Regions from separate parts of the Desulfosporosinus sp. Sb-LF genome, predicted to be linked through region 3. Evidence: riboswitches for the same ligand, from Rfam matches in the RefSeq annotation. Region 3 holds a riboswitch; each other region holds the start of a gene.
What was found. Region 3 has a riboswitch for cyclic di-GMP ahead of E4K68_RS04110 (methyl-accepting chemotaxis protein). Riboswitches for the same ligand answer to the same signal wherever they lie in the genome.

Region 1 (4,568 bases), on a different contig from region 3:
AAATTACTATGTTATTGGGAAACAAATTGCCAAGGCATTTTCTATTGGCAATGAAATAGGGTAAGGAATTTATGATGCCCATATGTAGGCTACGGGCCTAATGAACACCTCGCCTCCAACCCGTATTAGAAGTACTATCTTGGCAAAGAAGAACTGCGGCAAGTTAAGGGATGTTTTGGGTGGGGTGAATCTGAAATCATTACTGTGGCAAACTGTCAATTATATTTGTAAACAGGGTTCTCCCCTATACTCATGAAGTGTGGGGGTGTTTTTTGTCCCTAATTCACTTTATCGACATGTTTCGCCATCAAACCGGAATATAGTTATCGTAAGCACAACTTTGCTTGGCGATTTAAGCGTGAAAAGAAAATTCCTATGAGAAATAACTATGAGAAATAACTACTTATAGAATTGGTCAGGTATATGAAGAATGTTTACCACATAGAACGTGGTTTGAATAAACTCTCCGACGAAAGAGTAAACCCAACGCATAGCACAGGGCAAGTAATTCTGACTGTGCTTTTTGGTTTTCTTAAAAGCCTTAATGAACTAAATTTCATGATAAAGAATAATGAGTCCAACGCTCGATCAGGTCATCGTCGAAGATTGTTTCCGGGTTGCCATCCAGAAGTTCGGTTTGCCGGAATCGGTATACTTCGACAATGGCAAACAATATCGTACCCACTGGATGGCGCGAACCTGCTCAGAATTAGGTATTCGGCTTCTTTATGCTAAACCGTATTCCCCCGGGCCACTGGAAAGATTGAGCGTTTTAACCGAGTGGTTGATGCTTTCATAAGTAAAGCCTCGCTGGAAAAACCAAAAACGCTAAACCATCTCAACGAACTTTTTTAAGTATGACTTACCGAATGCTACCAAAACAAGCTCCACTCAGCCTTCGAAAACAAAATGAATTCGGAAACAGCCTTTCGCAGTGGCAATCAGGCTCTTCGTTTTGCGGACCTGGAGGTACTAAAGAATGCTTTCCTCCATTGTGAGTCACACCAAGTGGACAAATTCGGCTGCATTAGTTTCATGGGTAAAAAATATGAAGTCGGATTAACCTTCATCGGTTGTGTGGAAGAACAGAATATGTTGCCCCATTAGATAATGGTGAGGAATTAAGGAAAATGAATCCTTGGATTCTTTTCTCAGAATGGTGGGAGGAATGAATGTTTTATCTGATGGAAATATAAAGTTTAATAGAAGAACACTGATATTATCTCTAGCCGATCAAGATGGTGGTGCTCATGTAGACCCTACCTTAGATGAAGCATATGTCAATCTCTCAAGAAATAATTCATTGAATGTTTTCCACGAGTATAAGCCTGTAAAAGGAGTTGTACTTGCAAGTGTTAGGCAAATAGCTTTTGATATTACTAGAACCTTGAAGGACAAATATCCATTATGCTTTCAATGATCACTTTGGCTACATAAATGGAATGCACCACCTTCCTTCATTAAAGGCTTATTTGCTGCGTAACCACCAGCGCTTAAGCCTCTGGCAACATTCAACCCATTAAATTCACTGGTATTATAGTAATTTGCGATAACCCGCCGGGGTGGCTGTCTTGGAAAACTGGTTTGTTTTTCTGGATAGGCTAACAAAATAAATTAGCCATTATCATTTTGGCCAAGAGCTATCGACCAATTCCAGTCTCTTTACTTCGGAGGATTACAGATACTACATGGCCCGTATCCTTAACTTTCTGCATCCGATAGACTAATGAGATTTTACTCTTTGATAAGTACTGACATCCATCTCGATAATACTTTTTGCCAGTTTTAGTTATGTATACCGTCAAAGTTTGAAGAGTTTGTTTGGGGGGAGACGAATTCACAACATGGGGCGTGACTGTAGGGGCAGCGGTAACGGCAGGCTTAGGATCTGGTATGGCGTTTGAGTAACGGTGGTAGGCGTAACTACTGAAGTTGGTGTGGGAGCTTGACTTACGGCAGGAACGAAACTGTGGTAGTTTGGACCTGTTTTGATTCCTCTGCTTTTGTGGGACTTGTTGCAGGAATAGAATTACTAGAGCATTCGCTAAAGCTATTAAGAGTGCAATGAATATACGAGCAATTTTATGTTTCATGGGGTTTTCAAAATTTATCTAACTCCTTTATAAAATGTTTATATCGAACATATGTTATTCTTAGAACTTTGGTTTTAGAATTAGAGAAGCGCAAAATTTGTCGCAATACAAGGAGAGGTTTATATGGATTTTTTTGACTATTTGAAGTAAAATACAAATGCACACACTGAGAATGATTAGCAAACTCATCGAAAGATGGGGACGCAAAGCTACGGGCCTAATCTCTTGCTAAGGGGGAATGGCAGCCGGGTTACCTAGTTTATAACTAGATAGCCCGGCTTTTTTGTCATTATCAAACACAAAGGGGGCTGATAAGACGTCTAATGCTGATTACCCCAGATAAAAAGTAGGCGAGAGATGAACTCTTAGAAGGTGTAGGAATTGAATCCTTTTGATTCACTCTGTGGCAATCATGGTCAATCAAAAAGGTAAGGGAAAGGACCCTTGCCCTCAAGTGCAAATAATCACTTGGGTTACCAATCTTAGTCGGAGGGAGAGTCAGTCTTGAAGCTGAATATCTCTTAGACACACGAAAGAATCGTAGTTCCACGCCGACTGGTTTCGGTAAATTAGGGGAGCTGAGAAGTGTGGTCTGTACGTGGACACTTAGACCACATGGAGCTATTAGTGTAACCGACCCTCTTAAACAAATAAATTTAAGAGGTGCAAAGAATGAAATTAAAGAAAACGTTAGTAGCAACCCTATCAACCACATTATTATTGACTGGAATGGTTCAATCAGTTATGGCAGCAAAACCTGCGGAAAAGACCGCGCCAAGTGTAAGCATTACGGCTCAACGCTGGACCAACTGCCAAACCATACCTGTTTCGTGGAAAACAGCCACTACTTCCGGTAGCCCTGCTGCCATTCTATCCTCTTGGAAGTTAGATAAAGGTGTATGGTCAGATTATGACCCTAAAATAACATCTACGTCATACCTTCTAACTGAAGGCGACCATATGTTTTCTCTTCAGGCGAAGCAAGAAGGAGTAGTTTCAGCTGTTGCTACACAACAATTAGGGGTTGATTTGACAGCTCCTGTTGTAACAGCGACTCCTATTAGTGCTAGTCAACTTAATGCTAATGGATGGTATAACAAAGATGTTACCGTAAGGTTTAATGGTACCGATGCTTTATCAGGTATAGCGAAGACTGACGATGCTGTCACAAAGAGTGAAGGCATCAACTCCGATATTAAAGGCTCAGCTACCGATAATGCAGGTAATATCGGCTATAGCGATGCTCTTACAGTTAAAGTTGATGAGACAGCCCCGACTATTGATATAAGCGGAATTGCTACAGCATATACTGTTGGGGATGCGCAACCTACAGTTACTTGGACTGCAACGGACGCTTTATCAGGTATTGACACCTCTTCAGGAACACTTCCAACGGGTTCGCAAATTGATATCAGCACTCCTGGAGATAAGACATTTACAGTTATTGCAACAGATAACGCAGGAAATACCGCTTCAAAAACCGTAAGTTATGCGGTTGCACCTAAACCTATTTTAGACCCAACCCCTATCGTTATTAAGGAAATTAATGGAGCTTCTGTCATAATTAAAGGCGGTTGGATTCCTACGTACAGCAATGGAAGAACACCAGAACTTAACGGTTACGATGCAACTGGAGAAGTTTATGCTCTTTACAATATCGGAGATCCAGTTAACACCGGCGATACAATGCAAATCCATTTTAGTCTTCCAAATTGGAATACTGGAAGTAAAACCGTCGATGTAACTATAGCTGGTACTCCTTATAAAGTACTAGTAACCAAATAAATATTCTCATCTGGGGTGATTCCCTCGAGTTTTGCCCCCCTCAAGAACCGACAATTTTAAAAAAATCATTTAAAATCCCTGGAAGCAGATATATTAAGCATTCCAGGGATTCTTTTATGCATATTGTAATAAAATCAAAATTTTAATAATAGGGAATAAAGCAAACTAGGGAATAGCAATCAAAAAACAATAACCATTTAAATTTTATTGGTTGTATTAAGGACATAGGCCATTGGACACAGTTTACAGGATTATCGTCTCATTTATTAACCATTTGTGTTTACTAAAAATGTAAGTTAGCATATAGTAAAATATAAATAAAAATAAAAATGTCAAGGGCAAAGTCACTGAAAGGTGATGACGCTGAATATTTCGATGTGGCAGCACCACCATTTTACAACTCAACGGGGAATAGTAAGGCCCTTATTAAAAGGGCTATATCTGCAGTAATAATTTAATTATGCTTAAAATTTTAAAGAAATGATTTTTGTCATGGTATTTTCAGCAAGAGATGATAATGAGTGTGCACTACTTTTATATGAATATTTTATATAATCACTGAGCAAATATATTATTAAATGGCTATGGCGTAAGAAAATGTAAGGATGGACCGCACTACCTAGTTAATCCCACTTCAGCTAGAATGGCTTATTAAAAGTCTAGCCAAACCTACATAAAGAGCTGGCACAA
Region 2 (4,568 bases), on a different contig from region 3:
AGCGGATCTGTATCATTCGTCATCCTTGCCGCAATGGGCGAGGGGTTGCCTAAGTGCTTATTTGAAGCGGGAAGACCCTGATTTAAACATCCCTCATTCACCAGAGTTTGTGGTGAAGAGAGGGTGCTTTGTAACCTTGAAACAAAACGGGCAATTGCGTGGGTGTATCGGCACCACTGAACCCTGGCAGGAAAATTTGGCCCTGGAAATTCAACATAATGCGCTGGCTGCCGGAACACAGGACCCTCGTTTTCGGCCGGTCCGAGTAGAGGAACTAGATACGCTGAGCTTCACGGTGGATGTCCTCGGTGAACTCGAGAAGATCGAAGGACCAGAAGAGCTTGATCCCTGGCGTTACGGTGTGGTTGTTCGCCAACGCGGAAAAAGCGGGCTGTTGCTTCCACATTTGGAAGGGGTCGATACTGTAGCAGATCAAGTGAGCATTGCTAAACAAAAGGCGGGAATACCAGTGGAGGACCCAGTAGAATTCTGGCGCTTTGAGGTCAAACGTCATTATGAGTAATACAAGCAAAACAAGTAATTTTAGCAATGCAAGTAGTCTTGGGGATACAAGTAATATAAGCATAAGTAACCTGAGTAAAGATTCCTATAATGCGAGTTGCCTTTTGTGTCCTCAGCGATGTCAATTGAGACATGGGCAGTCAGGACGGTGTCATGCCAGGGAGAATCGAGAAGGGGAGATCATTTCTAGAATCTATGGTGAAGTAGCAGCCTGGAATTTGGATCCGATTGAGAAAAAACCTCTATATCATTTTTATCCTGGCTCTTGGATTTTTTCCGTGGGAGGCTTTGGCTGTAATCTGAGATGTTCGTTCTGTCAAAATCACGAAATATCTCAGCGACATCAAGTTGGCAAAAAAGTAACTCCTGCCGAGCTTGCAGAGCTTACCAGGCAGGAGCGGAAGTCAATAGGACTGTGTTTTACTTATTCAGAGCCGAGTATGTGGTTTGAGATGATTAGGGATACGGCTCCTCTGATTCGCGCACAGGGGGGGAAAGTAGTTCTAGTCAGTAATGGAACGATTTCTCCACGTTTTATCGAGGAGCTGATTCCATGGCTTGATGCGGTTAACATTGATATTAAAGCGTTCTCTGAGGAATTTTATCAACACTATTGTGGAGGAAAACTAGCTTGGGTTTTAGACAATGTCGAGCGTTTGGCAGGACGTGTTCACCTGGAAATCACAACCCTTGTCATTCCAGAGGCAAATGATGATCCGAAAGAAATTAGGGGATTGGCCCAATGGTTACAGAAGCTTGGTGTACCTCTAGCTTGGCATTTGAGCGGCTATCATCCTGCATACCGTTTAACGGTTCCTCCAACGGAACGACAAACCTTAGAACGATTAGGGGATATAGCTAAAGAATGGCTTCCCTATGTGTATCTGGGAAATGTCAGGGGAGGAAGTGCGACGGTTTGTCCTCGGTGTGGGGAAGCAGTGATTGAGCGTGAGCCAGTGGTCGTTAATCGCCTAAACGGAGGGTGTTGCCCGAAATGTGGGAAGGGCATTTTTGGGGTTGGGATGGATGGAGTCTAATAATAACGAATGACCAGGTACACGGATGAAATTAATACAGAGAGGATCATGACGGGAAAACCTACTTTTAAGAATTGAATATATCGTATTTTGATTCCGTTTTTCTCGGCAATTCCTGCCACTATGAGATTAGCGGAGGCTCCGACCAAGGTCCCATTCCCCCCAAGGCAGGCACCTAGAGACAAGGCCCACCAGAGGGGTTCTGTTTGGGTGGGGGTGAACTGGCTGAGTAAGGCAAGTTTTTGAATCAGGGGGATCATGGTTGCGACGAAAGGGATATTATCGAGAAAGGATGATAGTAGGGCGGATATGAAGAGAATTAACATGGCCATGAAGAGAGGGTTCCCTTGAGTTAAACTCATGCTCCATTCTGCCAGACGGTCAAGGACTCCGACCTCAATAAGTCCCCCGACAAGAACAAACAAACCGGAAAAGAAAAAGATCGTGGGCCATTCTATTGCCAAGAAAACCTCTTCGGGCTCTTCATGGGTCCAGATCATTAAAAGCATGGCACCGCTGAGAGTAATGGTGGCTGTCTCTAAGTGAAGAAAGGAATGTAGGGAAAAACCCAGAATCACTAAGCTCAGGACTGAGAGGCTTTTCTTGAGTAAGGCGAAGTCCTTAATGTGGTCCCATTCATTTTGATCCATAAGTTTAGCTTTTAATTCCTCTTGGGTGACTAACTTACGATGATAGATAAAATAGAAAGTGAATAGCGTAACAACAATAATAATGAGAATAATGGGAGTAAGGTTCATAAGAAAGGCCACAAAACTGAGACCTGTTTGTCCGGCGATAATAATATTAGGTGGGTCTCCGATAAGAGTTGCTGTACCACCAATATTACTCATGATAATTTGGCTGAAGAGGAAGGGTATTGGATCGACCTCTAATTGATCAGCGATGGAGAGGGCTACAGGGACAATCAATAACATGGTGGTGACGTTATCCAAGAGTGCAGATAGGAAAGCCGTGAGCAGGGACAAGGAGAGCATCAATAATAGGGGATCCCCCTTGACCTTTTTGCTAACCCAGATTGCCAGAAAGGTAAATATCCCAGATCGTCGAGTTAGATCGACGATAATCATCATCCCAATCAAGAGTCCTAAAGTATTCCAATCAATGTAATGAATCGCCTTTTCTTGTGTAAGAACTCCAAGGATAATCAGTAGTGAGGCACCAAAAACTGCGGTCACTGCACGAGGAATTTTTTCTGTAATGATGAAGAAATAGCTGAATATAAAAATACTGATGGCTACTCCGATGAGCATTAGTACACCTCCCAAAACGTTTACTTCTAATGTTTTCAAAATAAAAGAGAGTAGTCTTAAACGACTACTCTCCCCAGAGAAGTTCTATGCTTGTAGTCTGGCGATCTTAGCTTAATTCATCTTATGAATTAAAGCCTTAGACCCATGACTTTAGCGTCCTTCGCTTTCGCGGAGTTTACCCCAACCGAACTGCTAATTTTGATATCTAGAATAACATCATATCAAAAAAGATCAATAATAGTCAAGAACTAAAGCTTAAATTCAGAATATTTCTCTGGATAAGATTTTGGGGTTAATCAAATAATAACACGAAATTAGATAAACTAATTTTCTTCAAAAAAGGAGGTTTTCTAAAGTGTTTAAGCATGTTAAGGATATGGAATACACGGTACATGTCGATCGACCAGACCCCCGCTTTGCGGTCTTGCTACTGGAACAGTTTGGAGGAGGGAATGGTGAGCTTAAAGCAGCCATGCAGTATTTCTCTCAGAGTTTAGGATGTAATGATCCTAAAATACGGGACTTGCTGCAAGATATTGCGGCTGAAGAGTTGAGCCATTTAGAGATGGTGGGAGAGTGTCTTGGAATGTTAATTGGCCCTGTCGACAGCATTCCTAAAGATTTCTCGGCAAATCATATGGCCTTGCTTGGAGGTGGACCACTTCTGGTTAATTCTGCTGGTGTTCCTTGGAGCTCAACCTTCGTCAATTCAATGGGAGATATCTACACGGACCTTTCATCAAATGCTGGGGCAGAGCTGCGGGCTAAGCTAATCTATGAGCGTCTTCTTCAACAAACCGATGACGCCGGAGTTAAGGACATGATTCGTTTTCTCTTGAGTCGCGAAGAATCTCATAACTTTTCCTTTATGCAAGCAATTAATACGTTGCAGGGAACGGGTGTCAATAAGGACTTCCGAGACTCGGACTTCTCTAAGAAATACATGAACATGTCAACAGGTCAGGGAGATAGCCGGGGACCTTGGAATCAAGGTAACGAGTTCTCCTATGAGGAGAACCCGAACGAGAAGTATGGAGGGCCAGCCCAGTATGGAAAAGATCCACAAGCAACCGGTGCGAGGGAAGTTGCTCCAGGCTATAATGACCATATGCGAAATAATCCTCAATATTCTCAACCGCAACCTCAGCTTCCGCCTAAACAACATTAAGATAAGGCTTTATGGAGGCGAGTAAGGATATCTGGTGTCTGGTGAGACATATTATCGATAATAATTATGGAATTGAATAATGACTAAAGCAAAACGGACAGTTAAATGTCCGTTTTTTGTGGGTTGGATTTGAGTTGAAATTCAATGTTTGACAAATATATACTTACAGAGTAATATATTTCGTGTACGAAATATTCATATACGTAATATAATCATGGATAATATTTCATATACGAAATACGGAGATAGGATGGTTGACAAATGGAAAATTTAAATGAAAGTACGAAGATCGCCAAGCTTCTACAGGAAGTCATGCTCCTTTTTAAGAACAACATGAGTAGTGTCATGGAGAATACGGGTATGACAATCCCTCAAATGATGGTGATGGGGATTTTAGGTAAGGAAAAAACGCTTAAGATTACGGAATTAAGTGGCAAACTTAATCTATCTAATAGTACGGTATCTGGCATTTTAGATAGGATGGAAAAGTTAGGAATGGTAGAACGATTAAGAAGTGAACAAGATAGAAGAGTGGTTCACGTCAGCGTAGCTCCAAATTTTGTGGAGATG
Region 3 (4,568 bases):
GCGTTTCAAGCCTGGGATAATGGTCAAGACTTCATCGAAGTCGTTTCAGCAGATGCACGGGTTTTAAACTATTTAGCTAAAGAAGAAATCCAAGGTCTGTTCGATTTGAAATATCATCTCCTTCACGTGGATGACATTTTTCGCCGACTCGGCTTAGAAGGTTGATAGAAAGATGGGGGGAATAGTAATATGGCAGCTGTTGTGTTAATTGGTTCTCAGTGGGGAGACGAGGGAAAGGGTAAGATTACGGACTTCCTAGCCGAAAAGGCAAATGTAATTGTTCGGTATCAAGGTGGAAATAATGCGGGTCATACGGTTGTTGCTCATGGAGAAGAGTTTAAGCTTCACCTAATTCCATCGGGAATCCTATATTCAGACAAGACCTGTGTCATAGGTAATGGCGTTGTGATCGATCCGAAGGTTTTACTGGAGGAACTCAGTTACCTTGCCAATCGGGGCATTAAGACGGGTAAACTGCTGATTAGTAGCAATGCCCATGTGATTATGCCTTATCACAGGGTGCTTGACGGTTTGGAAGAAGAAGCTCGTGGGGAACATAAAATTGGTACGACAAAACGAGGTATTGGCCCTTCTTACATGGATAAGGCGTCACGAATTGGAATTCGGATCATTGATCTCTTGGACAAAGATGAGTTCGCTGAAAAACTTCGTTGTAATTTGGTGGAGAAAAATAACTTGTTTGTTAAAGTTTACGGTCAGAAAGCCCTTGAATTCGAAGACATCTATGAAGAATACCAGGGTTACGCCGACCAAATTCGTTCGATGGTGACGGACGGTTCATTGACCATCGATAAAAGCATTCGTGCGGGGGAGAAAGTACTCTTTGAAGGTGCGCAGGGGACTTTACTGGATATTGATCATGGAACATATCCCTATGTTACGTCTTCTAATCCGATTGCTGGAGGAGCGTGTGTTGGCGCAGGCATTGGACCTACTCGAATTAATCGAGTAGTCGGAGTCATTAAAGCGTATACTACTCGTGTCGGAGAAGGCCCTTTCCCTACAGAACTTCTGGATGAGACAGGGGAAGAAATGCGGAAGAATGGCCATGAATTTGGAACAACGACGGGCCGAGCGCGTCGTTGTGGCTGGTTCGATGCGGTCATTGCTCGATATGCTGTTCGAGTAAGCGGAATCTCTGATTTTGCGGTTACAAAACTTGATGTCCTTACGGGGCTTGAAACGCTGAAGATCTGCGTTGGATATAGAGCCAATGAAGAGATCATTCGTGAATTCCCTCAGAGTCAAAAGATCTTCAAACAATGTCAACCTGTCTATGAGGAAATGCCTGGTTGGCAAGAAGACATTACTCAGGTTCGTCGGTTTGAGGATCTACCTCAGGCTGCTCAAAATTACATCCTCAGGATTGAAGAGCTGACTGGGGTTCCAGCAACGTTGGTCGCAATTGGTCCAGGGCGAGAACAGACCATTGTGCGTGGCGAGATCTTTTAGGCTCTAATAAAATACGCTTTATCTACAATTTAAGATAAATTCAGAATAACTATCTTGACAATTAGGATGTTTTCGTGTAATATTTTAATTCGTGGTACAGTTACTTGAGCCATTAGCTCAGTCGGTAGAGCACCTGACTTTTAATCAGGGTGTCCCGCGTTCGAGTCGCGGATGGCTCACCAGTTTTAAATGTGTGTGTACCTGTTTGTTGCACTACAATAGTAATGGGTGATAAGGCAGTATTAGACGTAACGTTTAATACTGTCTTATATTTTTTGGGGTGCATGGTGAGTGAGGAGATAATGGAATTATCTGAATTATTAACACGAAATTTGTTGAGAATGTGTTAAAAAAGTATTTTAAATTACGGATACATGTGTTATAGTTCGATTACAGAATGGAAAAATTAGAAAACTATTACCTTTCTGATGAATTTATATGTTCATACTATTATTCGACAATTACATAAGGATCTTGATAAGGGCAAACTCAGTAAAAGCTGAGGACGCAAAGCTACGGGTCTTCCACGATAGGGTGATGATAGCCGGGATACCAATTAGGAATTCTGTCGCCATGCCTACTCTGGGTGGCGACTTTATTTTTTGTTTTAATTCATAATATTACTATCAGAGGTGCAATAAATTTGATGTATTTGGAAGGGAGATGGGAGTATGACTAAAATAAAACATCGAGTGATTCTTCTGTTATTGACTACTGCATTTATCATGGGTCTGATTCTCGGTGGGTATAACATTTATAATGTAATCGCGACGGAACAAGCTAATGTAACTCAATATCGAAATACTTTATATGAGCAATTTGATCGAACGATTAAACTCGAGGTACAAACCGCTTATAGTTTGGTTCAAGACACTTACAACCGTCAAAAAAATGGAGAGTTAACTCCAGAAGAAGCCAAAAAGAAAGCGGCTGATCTAGTTAGAAATTTAAGATTTGATAAAGATAACTATTTCTGGATTGACACGACTGACGGAATGAATGTCGTCCTTCTAGGAAGAGATACCTCTGAAGGCAAGTCACGATTTGATGGCAAGGACAGTCAGGGTAAATTTTTTGTTCAGGAATTTATTACTCATGGTACTCAAGCAGGTGGCGGTTATACAGACTATACCTTTGCTAAACCAAATCAAACTGAAGCCTTGCCTAAAAGAAGTTATACATTATTGTTTCAACCCTATAATTGGGTGATCGGAACAGGAAACTGGGTTGATGATATTAATAAACTTGTCTATGAGAAACAATTGGATTATAAACAAAAGGGTAAGATCAGTATCATCTATACCATAGTATCCATTCTATTCGCTTTTGGATTTTCTCTTATCTTAGGCACTTTTTTAAGTAATAAGATTTCAAAACAGATTACTGAGATTGCTGAGAATGCTGAAGAAATAGCTAGAGGTAATTTAAAAGTTGGTAACCTCAAAAATAACTCAAAAGATGAGCTAGGTCAACTTGGTAGAGCTTTTAGAACCATGACAGATAACCTAGTAAATCTTGTTCAACAAGTGTCATCATCCTCAACTCAAGTTGCAGCATCATCGCAACATCTAAGTTCCGGAGCAGAAGAATCTGCAAAGGCCTCCCAACAGGTGGCTATGGCTATTATGGAAGTCTCCCTAGGGGCAGAAAGACAACTTAATGCAGTTGATGAGACATCTGCAATTGTGCAGCAAATGTCAGCAGGGATACAGCAAATGCTAGAGAACGCCAAAGTTGCCGTTAAATCCTCCGAAGACACGGCCCTTTCAGCTGTAGCAGGGAGTCAGGCGATTGATAAAACCATTCAGCAAATGATTAATATTGAAAAAACAGTGACAGGATCAGCAGAGGTGGTTTTGAATCTAGGGGAACGTTCTAAGGAAATTGGACAGATCGTAGATACCATATCAGCCATTGCTTCCCAGACGAATCTGCTCGCTTTAAACGCCGCAATTGAGGCTGCACGAGCAGGGGAGCAAGGGAGGGGTTTTGCTGTTGTAGCGGATGAAGTCCGTAAATTGGCAGAACAATCGCAAGAAGCCTCACAACAAATTGCCTCACTGATTCACGTCATTCAACAAGACACACAGAAAGCGGTCTTATCGATCAACGAGGGAACGCATCAGGTTAAACTCGGGACGATGGTCGCTGAGACAGCAGGCCAAGCATTCAATGAAATTACTGCCTTGGTTAATAATGTTTCGACGCAAGTAGGGGAAATCTCAGAGGAGATTCAACAAATGGCCGCGGGGAGCGCAAGAATAGTCTCATCTGTGGCTGATATTCATGACACTAGTCGAAACATTACAGGACAGACACAGTCTGTGTCTGCTGCAACGGAGGAACAATCAGCATCGGTTGAGGAAATTGCCTCTTCCAGTCAGGTTCTGGCTCAATTGGCAGAAGAGTTGCAGGAAACCATAAAGAAATTTAATATTTAGATACAGAAATAAAAAAATATTTATTAAAGACTCAAAGAGTACTTGACAGAAGACAACCTTTCCTGTAAAATTCATATTTGTGAGCAAGGTTTGGAAATACCCTAAACATTGAACATGGCCCGTTGGTCAAGCGGTCTAAGACACCGCCCTTTCACGGCGGTTACACGGGTTCGAATCCCGTACGGGTCACCATTACAATTATGCCTCGGTAGCTCAGTCGGTAGAGCAGAGGACTGAAAATCCTCGTGTCGGCGGTTCGATTCCGTCCTGAGGCACCACTGTTATATCAAGCGGACGTGGCTCAGCGGTAGAGCATTGGCTTCCCAAGCCGAGGATCGCGAGTTCGAATCTCGTCGTCCGCTCCATATGAAATGTAGGCACTGCAAAGAATTGCGGTGCTTTTTGTTATTATTTCCATTGTTTTTAATAAGAACCGTGATACCCTTGTTAACTCCTTGACAATCACAGTGTCACCAGTTTGTAAATCTTCGAGTAGTCGCTGTAATTCTGGTCTATCCTTCGTAGTGGCCTCGACCTTCTCTTGATAAATCAAACCACAGCCTGCTTCCTTTAATGAAACTACCAACTGCCTTGATATTGGTGCGTATTGTGCCTTCTTATTCTTGGTATGTATATAAGCTATCAGTTCATTTT
Region 4 (4,568 bases), on a different contig from region 3:
GGCCGGGGCCAGTGTTAGTTACGTTCCGACCCACGCTAAGGAAGACTTTCGTTTACGGGTAGAAGACTTGGCCAAGGCCTATACGCCTAAAGCCAAGCTCTTAGTTCTATCCTACCCAAATAATCCGACTGGTGCGATCATGAATCGTGAGGATCTTCTCCCTATCGCGGACTTTGTGACTGAACATGATCTTCTCGTCTTAGCTGATGATATTTATTCAGATCTTACCTATGGCGGAACTCATGTCTCGTTTGCTAGTTTGCCCGGCATGCATGACCGCACTCTCTTTGTCAGTGGTTTTTCAAAATCCTACGCCATGACTGGATGGAGAATCGGGTATGTTGCCGGACATAAAGACCTTATCGGTGGGATGACACGTATTCATCAATACACCATGCTCTGCGCTCCCATCACGGGACAAATCGCGGCCTTAGAAGCGTTACGTTCTGCCTCTGAAGCCAAAAACGAAATGGTTACGGCTTATGATCGGCGACGCCGTCTAATGGTTCATGGTTTTCGGCAAATGGGCCTCGACTGTTTCGAACCCTTAGGGGCTTTCTATGTTTTCCCGGACATATCTAAAACAAATTTGTCCTCTGAAGAGTTTGCCGAAGAACTTTTAAAGGCAGAAAATGTAGCCGTCGTTCCAGGAACCGCCTTCGGGCCCTCCGGAGAAGGACATATTCGCTGTTCTTACGCCTATTCATTGGAACAACTTCAGGAAGCACTCAAACGCATCGCGCATTTTGTTCAGTCAAGATTAGGTTAACTTTAAAAAGCCTGATTGATCAGACCTTTAGGGACTGATCAATCAGGCTTTTTTGACAACCACGCAAGTCAAGTACTATTATGAGTGAGGCAAGGAGACTGTTCACTGCCTCACTTTCTTGCAATGAATTCAAATTTTTTCGGCTAAAGCTGATAGTGCGATTGCCGACGATGTCAAAGTTTCAATGGTCGCTCCAATTTCCTCAACAGCAGCAGAGACTTCCTGTGTATTACCACCTACCTGTTCTAACTCCACTGTCATCTTACCGACAAGGCCTTGTATGCTACCGATAATTTTTCGTATATCTTTTGCCGAGGTGGCACTTGATATTGCCATCGCCCGAATTTCCGAGGCTACCACAGCAAATCCTCTCCCAACCTCACCCGCTCTAGAAGCCTCGATCGAAGCGTTAAGTCCAAGAACTTTTGTATCGCTAGCCACGGAATTTATGTATTCTACAACTTCTTCCATTTGTAATGCTTTTTCATTAACTTCTTGGGATTGTATCGTAAGGGCTTGTCCGCCATCTGCAAGAGCTTGAGCTGAAGCAGCAATATTCTCCATAGCAGCTGAAACTTGCTCCAAAGATTCTGAAAGTTCTTTGGCCAAGGAAGGCAATTTTTCTAGGGCATATTCCCTTTCATTTGAACCTGTCGTGGCAATTCCACCGATTATGACACCATTTTCTCTAATCGGATATGCTATTCCAGTGTAAGCGACTCCTAAGACTTCAGCCCCAACCATTTTTTCCACCTTTTCACCGGTTCGAAGGCATTGATACGACGTAGTCGTAGCCGGTAATATGTCGCCAGCTTTGAAAGGCAGATTGATAACGGAACCCATTTTAATATGAATATATTTCTCAAGATCAAATAAGAAAACCGATGTTTTCCCAAAATCAGTTTCAAAAATCACATCAACCATTTGTACATAATCTTCTATCATCGCAATTCCTCCTAACAATTATTTGGCATAGACTATCTTGAATATCGGCTTATCCAATGTCAGCGGAACTCAACCAAGTTAAAACGTCATCGGAAAAAAGTCTTTCAATATTTATTACTGGAATAATATTCTCATTTGTTTTAATGATTTCTTTAATTGTGCCTTGATGTATAATACTAGGGACTTTTTCAATGGAGTTGCATTCGAGAATTTCAACGACATCATCGACCCATAGTCCTATTTTCTCAGTCTCTTTGGTCGACTCAAAAATCATGATTCTGGGCTCCCCTTCATCAGTGGGTGCTATTACAAATTTCTTTCTCAAATCCACAATGGTAACAACTCCATCACGTACTTTTGCAATCCCCTGAACGAATTCCGGTGCACCCAAAAGTTCTATAACTTTCACGGGCTTGATGATCTCTCGAACAGAACTCATTTCCACAGCATAGTCTTGCAACCCCAATTTAAACTGGATGAATTGTTTCATTTCGTCCATTCATATTACTCCTTTCTTTTTTTACTCCCCCACAAATTAAAATGCCATGCTCTTATGAAAAGCATGGCAAATTCGTTGGCAACCTGGCAATCGTTAGGTATACCTCTACGACCCATAGCTTTGCGTCCTTAGCTTTCACTAAGTTTGCCATTTTTCTAAATTTTCAGATTAAATACTTAATTCTTTTTATTTTATTATATCACAATCATTTCTTTATTAGTGCACATTTTTCAAGTTTTTTAAATGGAATTTTATTTACTATTCTCTAATCCTTCTAAATACAAAGCAATGATGGGCGGAACTATTTTATTCTTTTCATGTTCTGCTAACCATACTTTATCACCTCGGTCTAGCCCATTCCGTAAGGCTAAAAAGGCATTTCTCTGAAGAATTCCTTTTCCACGCCAACCTGCTGCAGTTCCTTTAAAACGTTGGTGAAACTCTCCTTTCGTTAAATTAAGAGTTTCCCGCAGGTCAACACCACGTCGTAGTGAAGATGGAGCTGAGGAAGAGGTCGCTTGTTGTTCCTCAGCCAGCCGCTTTTGATTATGTGGGCATACTTCCTGGCAGGTGTCACATCCAAAAACCCGTAACCCAAGGCCCCTGCGTTCCTTCTGAGTAAGCACCTCTTTGCTCTGTGTGAGATAGGAAATGCAGTGTTTTGCCGCAAATGGTTCTTTTCCGATGATCTGCGCCGGACATGCTTCAACACATCTTTGGCAGCTTCCGCATTGGTTGATCATTGGATAGTCCGGTTTGATCTCTCGATCCAGTAAAAGTAAAGCCAGTGTGACAAACGAACCATATCCTGGAATAATGAGCTGTTGGTTTTGCCCAATCCATCCAATCCCTGCCCGAAACGCGAAGGCACGCTCAATTAAAGGTCCTGTATCCACTTGACTGTGGAAGCTTCCCGTCCACCCATTGACAACCATTATATTGATAAGTTGTTTTATCTTATTTTGAAGGACCTGATGATAGTCCTCTCCAACCGCCGAACGAGCAATGATACCCTCTCCTTCCAAAGGAGGAGTTGTAAGAGGAAGTGGATAGGCAACGGCAACGACTGTCTTGCAGTATTCCCAAACCACTCGAGGATCAATTCGTTGCCTGATCTCCTTGATCTCAAAGGGAGTTGCCACCTCTTTTTCGAAACGTGTTTCTAACAAGGGTGCGAGGTCCTCGATCGATTCCGCGGTAGTAAACCCTACAGAGGCAAAGCCCAACTCGCTCCCCCATCGTTTAATGTTTGTCTTCCAACTTATTTGTTCATTAGGTTTCAATGAAGATCCTCCCCGAATACTCTCACAGCGTTCGTGTGACGTTATACCCTCGTAAATCTTGTTTAATTTTTCGAAACTGGCCTTCTAAGACAAGAAAAGCTTCAATAACTTCGGGATCGAAGTGTGTACCCCGTCCCTCAATAATGATATTTCGGCTTTTCTCATGGGAAAAGGCGGGCTTATAACAACGTTCTGAAGTTAATGCATCATACACATCTGCTAAGGCCATAATTCTGGCACTAAGGGGAATAGACTTACCCTTAAGATTTTGTGGATACCCTGAACCATCCCATTTCTCATGATGACTTAGGGTAATCTCCATCGCCATAGTGATAAAAGCATTCTCTGGATAATGTTCTAGCATGGTTTGCAAGGTTTTTGAGCCAACGACAGTATGGGTTTTCATGATTCCGAACTCTTCTGGAGTTAATTTACCAGGTTTAAGCAAAATTTTATCGGAGATGGCTACTTTACCAATGTCATGCAGCGAAGAGGCAAAGTAAATATTATCCACAAAGGAGTTATCAATTTCCGTATCCACTGCACACTGTACGCGAAGCTGCTCAGTGAGGATGCTACAGAACACTCGGGTACGTTCGATATGCTGTCCTGTTTCATCATCCCGTACTTCTGCTAACTTGGAGAATGCCAGAATTGTAGCCAGTTGTGTTTTAAACAGTGCGTCCTTAGTGACGAGTATTTCCTTAATTTGTTCATCCACTAAACTTTGTAGATTATGATTATGGATGGCCAAAGATTTACGAAGTCTACGCAAATTAAGGTGTGTCTTAACCCTAGCATGTATCTCTTCAAATTGGAACGGCTTCGTAACATAATCAACGCCACCGCTCTGAAAGGCCTTAATCTTGTCTGTAACTTCGTTCATAGCGCTAAGAAATATGATCGGAATATCGGCCAATTTTTGATCTGCTTTGAACTGTTCGCAAACCTCGAATCCATTCAAACCAGGCATGTTGATATCCAGGAGAATCAAGTCCGGCGGTTTCTTGGCTGCGGCTTTTAGAGCCATTGCACCATCGAGAAAAGCAGAGATTCGGTAGCCTTCTTCTCC

Region 1: linked by a shared signal. The riboswitch ahead of E4K68_RS06665 (hypothetical protein) and the one ahead of E4K68_RS04110 (methyl-accepting chemotaxis protein) in region 3 are both predicted to bind cyclic di-GMP.
Region 2: linked by a shared signal. The riboswitch ahead of E4K68_RS08575 (ArsB/NhaD family transporter) and the one ahead of E4K68_RS04110 (methyl-accepting chemotaxis protein) in region 3 are both predicted to bind cyclic di-GMP.
Region 4: linked by a shared signal. The riboswitch ahead of E4K68_RS13115 (chemotaxis protein CheW) and the one ahead of E4K68_RS04110 (methyl-accepting chemotaxis protein) in region 3 are both predicted to bind cyclic di-GMP.

What each region holds. Positions count from the first base shown of each region.
Region 1 is NZ_SPQR01000004.1:34,920-39,487, reverse strand. Features, by position in the region: gene E4K68_RS06690 (flavin reductase family protein) at 1-64, shown strand, start outside; gene E4K68_RS21385 (hypothetical protein) at 557-685, opposite strand; gene E4K68_RS06685 (hypothetical protein) at 638-799, shown strand; gene E4K68_RS06680 (hypothetical protein) at 910-1,107, shown strand; gene E4K68_RS06675 (hypothetical protein) at 1,169-1,420, shown strand; gene E4K68_RS06670 (hypothetical protein) at 1,641-2,093, opposite strand; cyclic di-GMP riboswitch class I at 2,262-2,351, shown strand; cyclic di-GMP riboswitch class II at 2,658-2,741, shown strand; gene E4K68_RS06665 (hypothetical protein) at 2,766-3,878, shown strand.
Region 2 is NZ_SPQR01000005.1:75,824-80,391, reverse strand. Features, by position in the region: gene amrA (AmmeMemoRadiSam system protein A) at 1-523, shown strand, start outside; gene amrS (AmmeMemoRadiSam system radical SAM enzyme) at 585-1,559, shown strand; gene E4K68_RS08575 (ArsB/NhaD family transporter) at 1,556-2,830, opposite strand; cyclic di-GMP riboswitch class I at 2,919-3,020, opposite strand; gene E4K68_RS08570 (manganese catalase family protein) at 3,186-3,998, shown strand; gene E4K68_RS08565 (MarR family transcriptional regulator) at 4,260-4,568, shown strand, end outside.
Region 3 is NZ_SPQR01000002.1:276,307-280,874, reverse strand. Features, by position in the region: gene purB (adenylosuccinate lyase) at 1-165, shown strand, start outside; gene E4K68_RS04120 (adenylosuccinate synthase) at 190-1,473, shown strand; tRNA gene E4K68_RS04115 (tRNA-Lys) at 1,580-1,655, shown strand; cyclic di-GMP riboswitch class I at 1,946-2,030, shown strand; gene E4K68_RS04110 (methyl-accepting chemotaxis protein) at 2,145-3,914, shown strand; tRNA gene E4K68_RS04105 (tRNA-Glu) at 4,031-4,106, shown strand; tRNA gene E4K68_RS04100 (tRNA-Phe) at 4,117-4,192, shown strand; tRNA gene E4K68_RS04095 (tRNA-Gly) at 4,205-4,279, shown strand.
Region 4 is NZ_SPQR01000008.1:47,853-52,420, reverse strand. Features, by position in the region: gene E4K68_RS13125 (aminotransferase class I/II-fold pyridoxal phosphate-dependent enzyme) at 1-769, shown strand, start outside; gene E4K68_RS13120 (methyl-accepting chemotaxis protein) at 899-1,714, opposite strand; gene E4K68_RS13115 (chemotaxis protein CheW) at 1,764-2,213, opposite strand; cyclic di-GMP riboswitch class I at 2,288-2,372, opposite strand; gene queG (tRNA epoxyqueuosine(34) reductase QueG) at 2,465-3,496, opposite strand; gene E4K68_RS13105 (HD domain-containing phosphohydrolase) at 3,519-4,568, opposite strand, start outside.